3 regions of the Lachnoanaerobaculum sanguinis genome follow, and region 1 is predicted to be linked to each of the others. Evidence: predicted binding sites of a transcription regulator. Region 1 holds the regulator's gene; each other region holds the start of a gene.

The links. The regulator HrcA, encoded in region 1, represses chaperone genes, less so after heat shock. The targets are predictions, from matches to a motif close to TGTTAGCACTCNNNNNNNNNGAGTGCTAACA.
Region 2: a site for HrcA is predicted at 1,698-1,728, ahead of SBH76_RS10095 (co-chaperone GroES). Genes of this name have one in related genera too.
Region 3: a site for HrcA is predicted at 1,458-1,488, ahead of SBH76_RS12905 (Hsp20/alpha crystallin family protein). Genes of this name have one in related genera too.

The regions. Positions count from the first base shown of each region.
Region 1 covers NZ_BTHK01000021.1:17,226-20,514, reverse strand. The annotation lists gene SBH76_RS11915 (sodium-dependent transporter) at 1-1,327, shown strand, start outside; gene hrcA (heat-inducible transcriptional repressor HrcA) at 1,508-2,539, shown strand; gene grpE (nucleotide exchange factor GrpE) at 2,551-3,168, shown strand; gene dnaK (molecular chaperone DnaK) at 3,263-3,289, shown strand, end outside.
Region 2 covers NZ_BTHK01000014.1:59,268-62,556, forward strand. The annotation lists gene groL (chaperonin GroEL) at 1-1,327, opposite strand, end outside; gene SBH76_RS10095 (co-chaperone GroES) at 1,358-1,642, opposite strand; gene SBH76_RS10100 (sodium-dependent transporter) at 1,790-3,160, opposite strand.
Region 3 covers NZ_BTHK01000026.1:16,039-19,327, forward strand. The annotation lists gene asnA (aspartate--ammonia ligase) at 1-792, opposite strand, end outside; gene SBH76_RS12905 (Hsp20/alpha crystallin family protein) at 932-1,354, opposite strand; gene SBH76_RS12910 (phosphoenolpyruvate hydrolase family protein) at 1,556-2,386, opposite strand; gene SBH76_RS12915 (Tm-1-like ATP-binding domain-containing protein) at 2,411-3,289, opposite strand, start outside.

The sequences.
Region 1 (3,289 bases):
TGTAAAGCAGGATGGTTTTAACTCACAAATAGGTTTTATTATAGCATGTGTAGGTTCAGCTGTAGGTATGGGAAACCTGTGGAGATTTCCGGTGCTTGTGTCAGCCTGGGGGGGAATGACTTTTTTGATTCCCTACTTTATATTCGTTATATTGATAGGCAGTACAGGAGTAGTGGAAGAAATCGCACTTGGAAGGAGCACAGGAAAAGGTCCTATAGGAGCATTCGGTGCTGCTATGGCTCATGCCGGAAAGAGCAGAAAAGTAGGTGAGAGCATAGGAATTATACCTACAATAGGTTCTTTAGCTCTTGCAATAGGTTATTCATGTGTAGTAGGTTGGATATTTAAATATGTAGTAATGGCATTTACAGGAAAGCTCTTTGGAATGGGAACAAACATGGATGTCATTGGTGGAACTTTCGGATCTACAGCTACAGCATTTGGAAACAATACATGGATAATAATAGCACTCATTGTAAACTTTGCTATTATGGCATTAGGAGTTGCTGACGGTATAGAGAAAGCAAATAAGTTTATGATGCCTCTGCTTTTTGTAATGATGATCGGACTTGCTGTTTATATAGGAATACAGCCGGGTGCAGTAAACGGATACAAGTATATCTTTACTGTAAATCCTGAAGGATTAAAGGATATAAGACTTTGGATATTTGCATTCGGACAGGCATTTTTCTCACTTTCTATTGCAGGTAACGGTACCGTTGTTTACGGCTCCTATCTCAGTAAGAAAGAGGATGTACCTTTCTCTGCAATGAACATAGCTATCTTTGATACCTGTGCGGCACTTCTTGCAGCGCTCGTTATTATACCTGCTATGGCTACATCGGGAGCGGAGCTGAGTGAAGGCGGTCCGGGACTTATGTTCATCTACCTTGTAAATATAATGAATCAGATGCCCGGCGGTATGATTGTAGGAATTATATTCTTTGTATGTGTTACATTTGCAGGACTCAGTTCACTTGTAAACCTTTACGAGGCGCCTGTAGCTACATTGCAGCAGCAGTTTAAACTCAGCAGAGTACAGTCTGTAGGAATTATCGGAGTAATCGGTGTGGTTGTTGCAGTTCTTATACAGGGAATTGTAGGAAGCTGGATGGATGCGGTATCTATCTATATTTGCCCGATAGGTGCGGTACTGGCATCTGTGATGTTGTTCTTCGTATTCGGAAAGAAGTATACCATGGAAGCTGTAAATGCAGGTGCAAAGAAACCGAAAGGAGAAATCTGGTTCTTCTTAGGTAAGTATGTATATACAGGTCTTGCATTGCTTGCACTTATAGCAGGTGCATTCTATGGAGGAATAGGTTGATAAGGCTATAATAAAAAATATAAACTCTCAGACATTTGTTTGGGAGTTTTTTATTTTGTATTTTATCGGTATAAAAAATTTAAAAAAGTTATTGACAAATATTCCCATATGGAATATAGTAGCTAATAGAGTTAGCACTCTAGATAAATGAGTGCTAACAAATAAAGAAGGGAGGAGCGAATGGATTCGGAGGACAGGAAAGCGATTATTTTAAAAGCTATTATAAAGAATTATATGGAAACCGGGGAGCCGGTAGGTTCAAGAACTATTTCAAAGCTCCCTGAGTTAAATTTGAGCTCTGCTACTATAAGAAATGAAATGAGCGATTTGGAAGATATGGGTTATATCTTACAGCCCCATACTTCTGCAGGACGTATACCTTCAGATAAGGGATACAGATTCTATGTAGATGAGATCTTGAGAGAAAAGGAGATAGAGACTGAAGCATTTAAGGATCTGATGTTTAAAAAAGTGGACAGATTGGAAAATGTCTTAAAACAATTGGCAAAGATCATTGCAAGAGACACCAATTATGCCGCGATGATATCAGGGCCGAGTATACACTCCAATAAAGTAAAGTTTTTGCAACTCTCAAAGATAGATAAGTTCAAGCTCCTTTTGGTGACGGTTGCGGAAGGTAATATTATCAATAATAAGATAATAGATATCGACAGCGAAATATCGGAGAGCGAAATCTTAAACTTGAATCTGCTTATAAACACTTCATTAAACGGACTTACCGTGGAAGAGATAAACTTAAGCATTATGAATAAGTTACGAACGGATGCGGGAGTTTATGGAGATATAGTGGATAAGGTTTTACGAGAAGTAGCGGCAGTGTTTAAAAGTGCTACCGACAACCTTGAGATATATACAAGCGGTACCACAAATATTTTCAAGTACCCTGAGATCTCCAACAGAGAGAAGGCAAGTCAGCTTGTAAATGCTTTTGAAGAAAAGGATAAGCTTAAGGAAATACTTGCAGGGGTAAATGATGATGATAGTGACGGTATCAGAGTATATATCGGAAATGAAGTGCCGATTTCAGATATGAGAGATCTTTCCGTAGTTACAGCAAATTATGAAATAGGCGAAGGACTCAGAGGCTCTATAGGTATAGTAGGACCGAAGAGAATGGACTATGAGAAAGTATTAAAAACTATAAAAACTGTAATGGCATCGCTTGATGAGCAGTTTAAAAATGATGAATAGAGGAGAGGGCTGTGAAAGAAAAAGATTTAAAAAGAGAACAGGAAGAGAACAAAGAGGTTTTAGAAGGCGAAGAGACAGGGGAATTTGTTGAGGAAGCCGAAGAGACACCTGAGGAGGCGGCGGCAAAGGCTGCAGCTATGGAGGCTGAGGTGGAGGAAGCTTTCAGTGATGAAAATCTTGAAGGAAAGCCTGATAAAAAAGACCTTGCCATTGCGGATTTGACAGACAGACTTAAAAGAAGCATGGCGGAGTTTGATAATTTCAGAAAAAGAAGTGAAAAAGAAAAAGCTACTATGTTTGATATGGGAGCAAGAAGTGTGGCGGAAAAACTTTTGCCGGTAGTTGACAACTTTGAAAGAGCAATGCTTGCAACACCTTCAGAGGGTGAAGGCAAAGCCTTTGCCGACGGAATAGCAATGATATACAATCAAATGACAAAGACTCTTGAGGATTTGGGAGTTAAGCCGATTGATTGTGTGGGCAAAGAATTTGATCCTAACTTACATAATGCGGTAATGCATATAGAAGACGAAAGCTTAGGTGAAAATGTGGTTGCTGAGGAACTTTTAAAGGGATATATGTACAAGGACAGTGTTCTTAGACATAGCATGGTAAAGGTTGCAAATTAATTTTTGAGACTATATTTTGCTTTGCTTAAGCAGAGTGAAATATTTTATATAAATTTAGAAAATATAAATTTTGATTTATTAGGAGGATAAGATAATGGGTAAGATTATTGGTATAGATTTA
Region 2 (3,289 bases), on a different contig from region 1:
GTATAATCTTTGCACCTGTTCTCTCATCACCTTCAAGGGTAGCCACAAGCTTCTCAACTTCTTTACTTGCATGGATATAAGCTGAACCGCCTCCTGCAATGATACCTTCCTCAACAGCCGCTCTTGTAGCATTGAGTGCATCTTCCATACGAAGTTTTGCTTCCTTCATCTCAGTCTCTGTAGCCGCACCGACTCTGATAACCGCTACACCACCTGAAAGCTTAGCAAGTCTTTCCTGTAATTTCTCTTTATCAAACTCGGATGTAGTTTCTGACAGCTGTGCTTTAATTTGAGCGACTCTGTTGTCAATATCAGCCTTTGAACCCTGTCCGTCAACGATAACGGTATTCTCTTTTTGAACCTTAACACTCTTTGCACGTCCAAGGCTTGCAAGTGTAGCATCCTTAAGCTCAAGTCCCAGTTCCTCGCTGATTACTGTACCGCCTGTAAGAACAGCGATATCCTTTAACATATCTTTTCTTCTGTCACCATATCCCGGAGCCTTTACAGCTACAACATTGAATGTTCCTCTAAGCTTATTTACTATAAGTGTTGTAAGAGCTTCACCCTCTACATCCTCAGCTATAATAAGAAGCTTCTGTCCTGATTTAACAAGCTCCTCAAGTACAGGTAAGATATCCTGAATATTTGAAATCTTCTTATCTGTAATAAGTATATACGGATCATCAAGATTTGCTTCCATCTTCTCCATATCTGTACACATATATGCAGAAACATAACCTCTGTCAAACTGCATACCCTCTACCAAGTCAAGCTCTGTCTTCATAGTCTTTGACTCTTCAATAGTGATAACACCCTCGTTTGTTACCTTCTCCATAGCATCTGCTACAAGGCTTCCAACCTCATCATCACTTGCAGATATAGCTGCAACTCTTGCAATCTGGTCTTTTCCCTTTATAGGCTCACTCATCTTTGCAATAGCCTCTACTGCTGCATCTGTAGCCTTCTTCATTCCCTTACGTAAAATTATAGGATTTGCACCTGCCGCAAGGTTTTTCATTCCCTCATTTATCATTGCCTGTGCAAGAACTGTAGCTGTTGTTGTACCATCACCTGCCACATCATTTGTCTTTGTAGCAACTTCCTTTACAAGCTGCGCACCCATGTTCTCAAACGCATCTTCAAGCTCAACTTCCTTTGCAATAGTAACACCGTCATTTGTGATAAGTGGTGTACCGAATGACTTATCAAGTACAACATTTCTTCCCTTAGGTCCCAATGTAACTCTTACTGTATCAGCCAGCTTGTTTACACCGGCTTCCAATGCTTTTCTGGCTTCAACGCCATATTTAATATCCTTAGCCATATTTACCTCCGTCTAAACTATATAAAATTATTATTCAATTACTGCCAAAATATCATTCTGCTTTACAACGATATATTCTTCCTTGTCAAGCTCCACCTCTGTACCTGCATACTTGGAATAAATAACCTTGTCGCCAACCTTGACCTGCATCTTTATTTCTTTTCCGTCTACAACTCCTCCCGGACCTACTGCAACAACCTCTGCCTGTGAAGGCTTCTCCTTTGCCTGTCCCGGAAGTACAATACCTGATGCTGTTGTCTCTTCAGCAACCAATTGCTTTAAAACTACTCTATCGAATAAAGGTACTAACTTCATTTTGTATTCCTCCTAAATGTTTATAAACTTAACTATGAAGTTTTATACCACTTTTTATTAGCAGTGTCAAGGTTTGAGTGCTAATATTCTTAATAAATTAAAAATCAGCCTCAACTTTAACAGTTTATGGCTGATTTCTTTTATTTCTTATTTTAAAAACTTATCATATATTCCAAATACGAATATAAATAATACTATTATCGGCAATATAAATGTAAGGTAAAATCTCATCCAGTTCTTCATCTTAAGACCTTCACCCTTATTGCACTCCTTTAGATAATTATCCCATCCCCAGCCGTATCTGCTTACACAAAAAAGTAGATATACCAAGGAACCGAGCGGCAAAATAATATTACTTACAAGGAAATCCTCAAGATCAAGTATTGTTCCTCCAAAAGGCTTTAGCCAATCAAATGCCCATGCACCAAAACCTAATACACATGGTAATGAAAGTACTATTATTAATATCAAATTAAAAAGACTTACCTGTTTTCTTGACTTCTTTGTAAGGTCCATACCGCATGAAACTATATTTTCAAATACCGCAAGTACTGTAGAGAATGCGGCAAATGACATAAATATAAAGAAGAAACTCCCCCATAGTCTTCCAAGAGGCATCTTATTAAAGATATTCGGCAAGGTGATAAATATAAGTGCAGAGCCTGATGTCTGATCCACACCATATGTAAATGTAGCCGGGAAGATAATAAGTCCTGAAACTATAGCTACGAAAGTATCAAGTATAACTATTGTAACAGACTCTCCAAGCATACTTCTGTCATTACTTATATAACTTCCGAATATAAGCATTGCACCTATTCCAAGGCTTAATGTAAAAAATGCCTGATTCATAGCACCGGTTATAACATTACCTATACCTGTTTCTTCTATTCTGCTTATGTTCGGTACAAGATAATATTTAAGTCCTTCTGCAGCACCTTTTAAGAAGAATGAATTTATTGCAAGTATAATCATTACCACAAGCAGTGTAACCATAACTATTTTTGTAATATTCTCAAGTCCCGCTTCAAGTCCTCTTGATACTATAAACATACCTGCAACTACTACCACCACCATCCAAAAGATCATGATGGAAGGCTGTGAAAGCATTGTATTAAATACATTTAAAACTCCGTCCGAATCCAGACCTTCAAATCTGCCTGTTATAGTCAGGTAAAAATAATGAAGCATCCATCCTGTTACAGTGGTATAAAACATCATCAAAAGATAATTACCTATAAATGCCACTATTCCATGTATATGCCATTTGCTTCCTGCAGGTTCCAACTTTTGGTATGCAAGCACCGGACTCTTTCTTGCAGCTCTTCCTATTGAAAACTCCATAGTCATTATAGGCAATCCCAGCATAACCAAAAATAACAAGTACAACAGTACAAATGCACCGCCGCCACCTTTTCCTGTCATATATGGAAACTTCCATACATTACCGATACCTATCGCACATCCGGCTGAAATGAGTATAAACCCGAGCCTGGACTTTAACCTTTCTCTCTCCAAAATATCCTCCTACTTAAATCCTTGATATTTTTGAGGATTGCAAGAACATTGTGTAAAGCAATCCGACATAAAGGTAAAACACTTTACCTAAATGACTTGATAAACTGTAGTCAATCAAATGCAAAACAT
Region 3 (3,289 bases), on a different contig from region 1:
AGCTTCCATTGCCGCTTCATCCACTCTGATACCCATACTTGATATTTCCAATGCACATTTTAAATTCTCAAACCAGAAGAGAATATCACCGTTTAACTCCCAGTCGTCATAGTCAGGTGCTCTGCCGTCATGAGGCTTTCCGTCTCCCAAAGCACCACCGATTTTCTCCACAAAAACACAGCCATGTTCTTTAACAATAAGATTTTCTCTCTCCTTCGGAGTCTTATCAGGATATCTAAGTCTAAGATCCTCTGATGTGATAAAGAATATATCATCCGGCAAATGGTTGACAGCCTCAGGATATTTATACCACACCTCATGCTCCATATGCTTGATCACTTTAAATATGGTTCTTACCGTATCTTCCAAAACCTCAATAGTTCTGTCTTCTTTTCTTATTACCTTTTCCCAGTCCCATTGATCCACATAGCATGAGTGAAGATTGTCAAGTTCCTCATCTCTTCTTATGGCATTCATATTTGTGTAAAGGCCTTCACCCGGCGCAAAATTATACTCACCAAGAGCCATTCTCTTCCACTTTGCAAGTGATTGAACAACTTCATACTCCTCATTAGGAACCCCGAGTATATCAAATGCTACAGGACGCTCAACTCCGTTTAAGTTATCATTCAATCCGCTTGACTTTGATACAAATAAAGGAGCTGAAACCCTCTCCAGATTCATTTCTTTTCCGAATTCTTTTTGAAATGTATCTCTGATATATTTTATCGCTTCCTGCGTCTGTCTTACACTTAATACAGGATCATAACCCTTTGGTAAAATCAATGCCATAAACAACCTCCGATATATAAATTCATACTCTTTAAAAAAATTATGATAACACTAAGTACCCCAATATACAATAGATAATGCCATAACTTAATAAAAAAGACAAAAGAAAAAAGACTGCCTTTTACAGCAGTCTTAAAAATTATTCAATTGCAATTGTCTTCGGCTCCTGTGGAAGTCTCTCTTTTTCCTTTGGCAAAGTGAGTTTCAAAATACCGTTGTTATATGAAGCCTTGATATCTTCCTCGGTTATTGCTTCTCCTACAAAGAAACTTCTCTGACATGAACCGAATCTTCTCTCTCTACGGATGTATTTATCCTGTTCATCCTTTTCATCTTTACTTTCCTCATGCTTTGCACTGATTGTAAGGTATCCGTCCTTTAAGCTTGCACTTATATCTTCCTTATTAAATCCCGGAATCTCTACACTCAGCTCATAGTTTCCTTCGACTTCCTTTACATCTGTCTTCATGCTTGGAGCCTCAAACTTTCTAAAATCTCTTCCAAAAAAATCATTATTAAAAAAATCATCAAATAAATTGTAACTTCTTCCCGGTAATAACATATCCATATCTCCTTCTTTAGTATTCATTATAGTTTGCAAATAAAACCTTGTAACAATATTGTTATCTATGTCTTATTTGTTATATGCATACTATAATACCAATTATTAGCACTGTCAATAGTTGAGTGCTAATTTTTTCAAAAAATTTTTATCATAAAAAACCGGCTCTTATTATGAGCCGGTCAAATTTGTCTCAATATATTATTTCTGTATTGCCTTAAATGCTTCTGTCTGTGATGTCATGCCTCTCTCTGATGCCAATCTCTCTATAGAAGAAGCTCCAAAGAAGCCGTCAATCTCAGGAACATGCTTTATTACATATGCAGCATCCTCAGGATCTGCAATAGGACCGCCATGGCAAATTACCATTATCTCCGGATTAACCTCACGACCTGCCTTAATGATCTCACGAATCTTTTCACAGCAATCGTCAAGGGTTAAAGCGGTTTCAGCTCCGATTGATCCCTTTGTTGTAAGTCCCATATGGGCAACTAAAATATCTGCACCTGCCTCTGCCATAGCCTTTGCCTGCTCAGGATCGAAAACATATGGACATGTTAACATATCAAGCTTATGTGCTTCTCTGATCATTTCTACTTCGAGCCCATATCCCATTCCTGTTTCCTCAAGATTTGCACGGAACTTACCGTCTATCAATCCTACTGTCGGGAAGTTTTGTACACCGTTAAAGCCTTGATCCTTTAATTGCTTTAAGAAAAGGTCCATTACACGGAACGGATCTGTTCCGCAAACACCTGCAAGGACAGGAGTGTTCTTTACTATAGGAAGTACTTCCGCACCCATTTCCTGTACAATTTTATTTGCATCACCATAAGCCAATAATCCTGATAAAGATCCTCTACCTGCCATTCTAAAACGCCCTGAGTTATAGATGATAAGCATATCGGCTCCGCCTTTTTCGCTGCACTTTGCTGTAATACCTGTTCCGGCACCGACACCTACAAGGATCTTTCCGGCTGCTACCTCAGATTTAAACTTGTCCATGATCTCTTTTCTTGATTGTCTGTTCATTTTATTTCTCCTTTACTTATATATTTATACTTCCAACATTTTAATAAGTTCTTCTGCAGCTCTTTGTGCAAAAGCTTTATCATTTATATTATTATCCATCTCGACTATATTAACTTTATCTGTGTCGATATTATTTTTTAATGTATCAAACAAAGCTTCATCCTCTTTAATTCCATAAAAAGGCTGACCTTGTGCATCAATCATTGATACTCCTTTTAAAGGTAGAATCAATACTGTCTTACCGGAAGATGCATTTAATTTTTCTGCAATCTTTTGACCGAATTTTATATTTTCTTCCACTGTAGTTCTCATTAGAGTAACTGTCGGATTATGTTTATAAAAATTACGATTTTTAAATTTCTCAGGGACAGTATCAATCGGTCCGAAGTTTACCATATCAAGTGCACCAACAGAAACAACCTGTGGAACATGATTTCTTCCCGCCGCTTCAAGTCTGTTAGGTCCGGCACCAAGTACTCCTCCGACTATTTCATCACACCACTCTGTTGTTGTAATATCCAGTACTCCTTTGAAAAATCCCGCATCTATAAGAGACTCCATAGTCTTTCCGCCTGTTCCCGTTGCATGGAAAACAAGTACTTCATAACCACGCTCTTCCAAATACTCTTTTGCAAAATCCACACATGGAGTAGTTACTCCGAACATTGTAGCGGCAATCAAAGGTTTTTCATCTTCCTCAACTTTTTTTATCTTATCCGCCATTCCCACCATTCCGGCAATAGCAAGTACCGCATTTTTAAATATTGTTTTTGAAATTTTATTCAGACCTGCAACATCCACTATAGAAGGCATCATTATTATGTCACTTGTCCCGACATACTGAGATACATTTCCTGAAGCCATGGTGGAAACCATCATTTTAGGTACACCGATAGGTAAGGC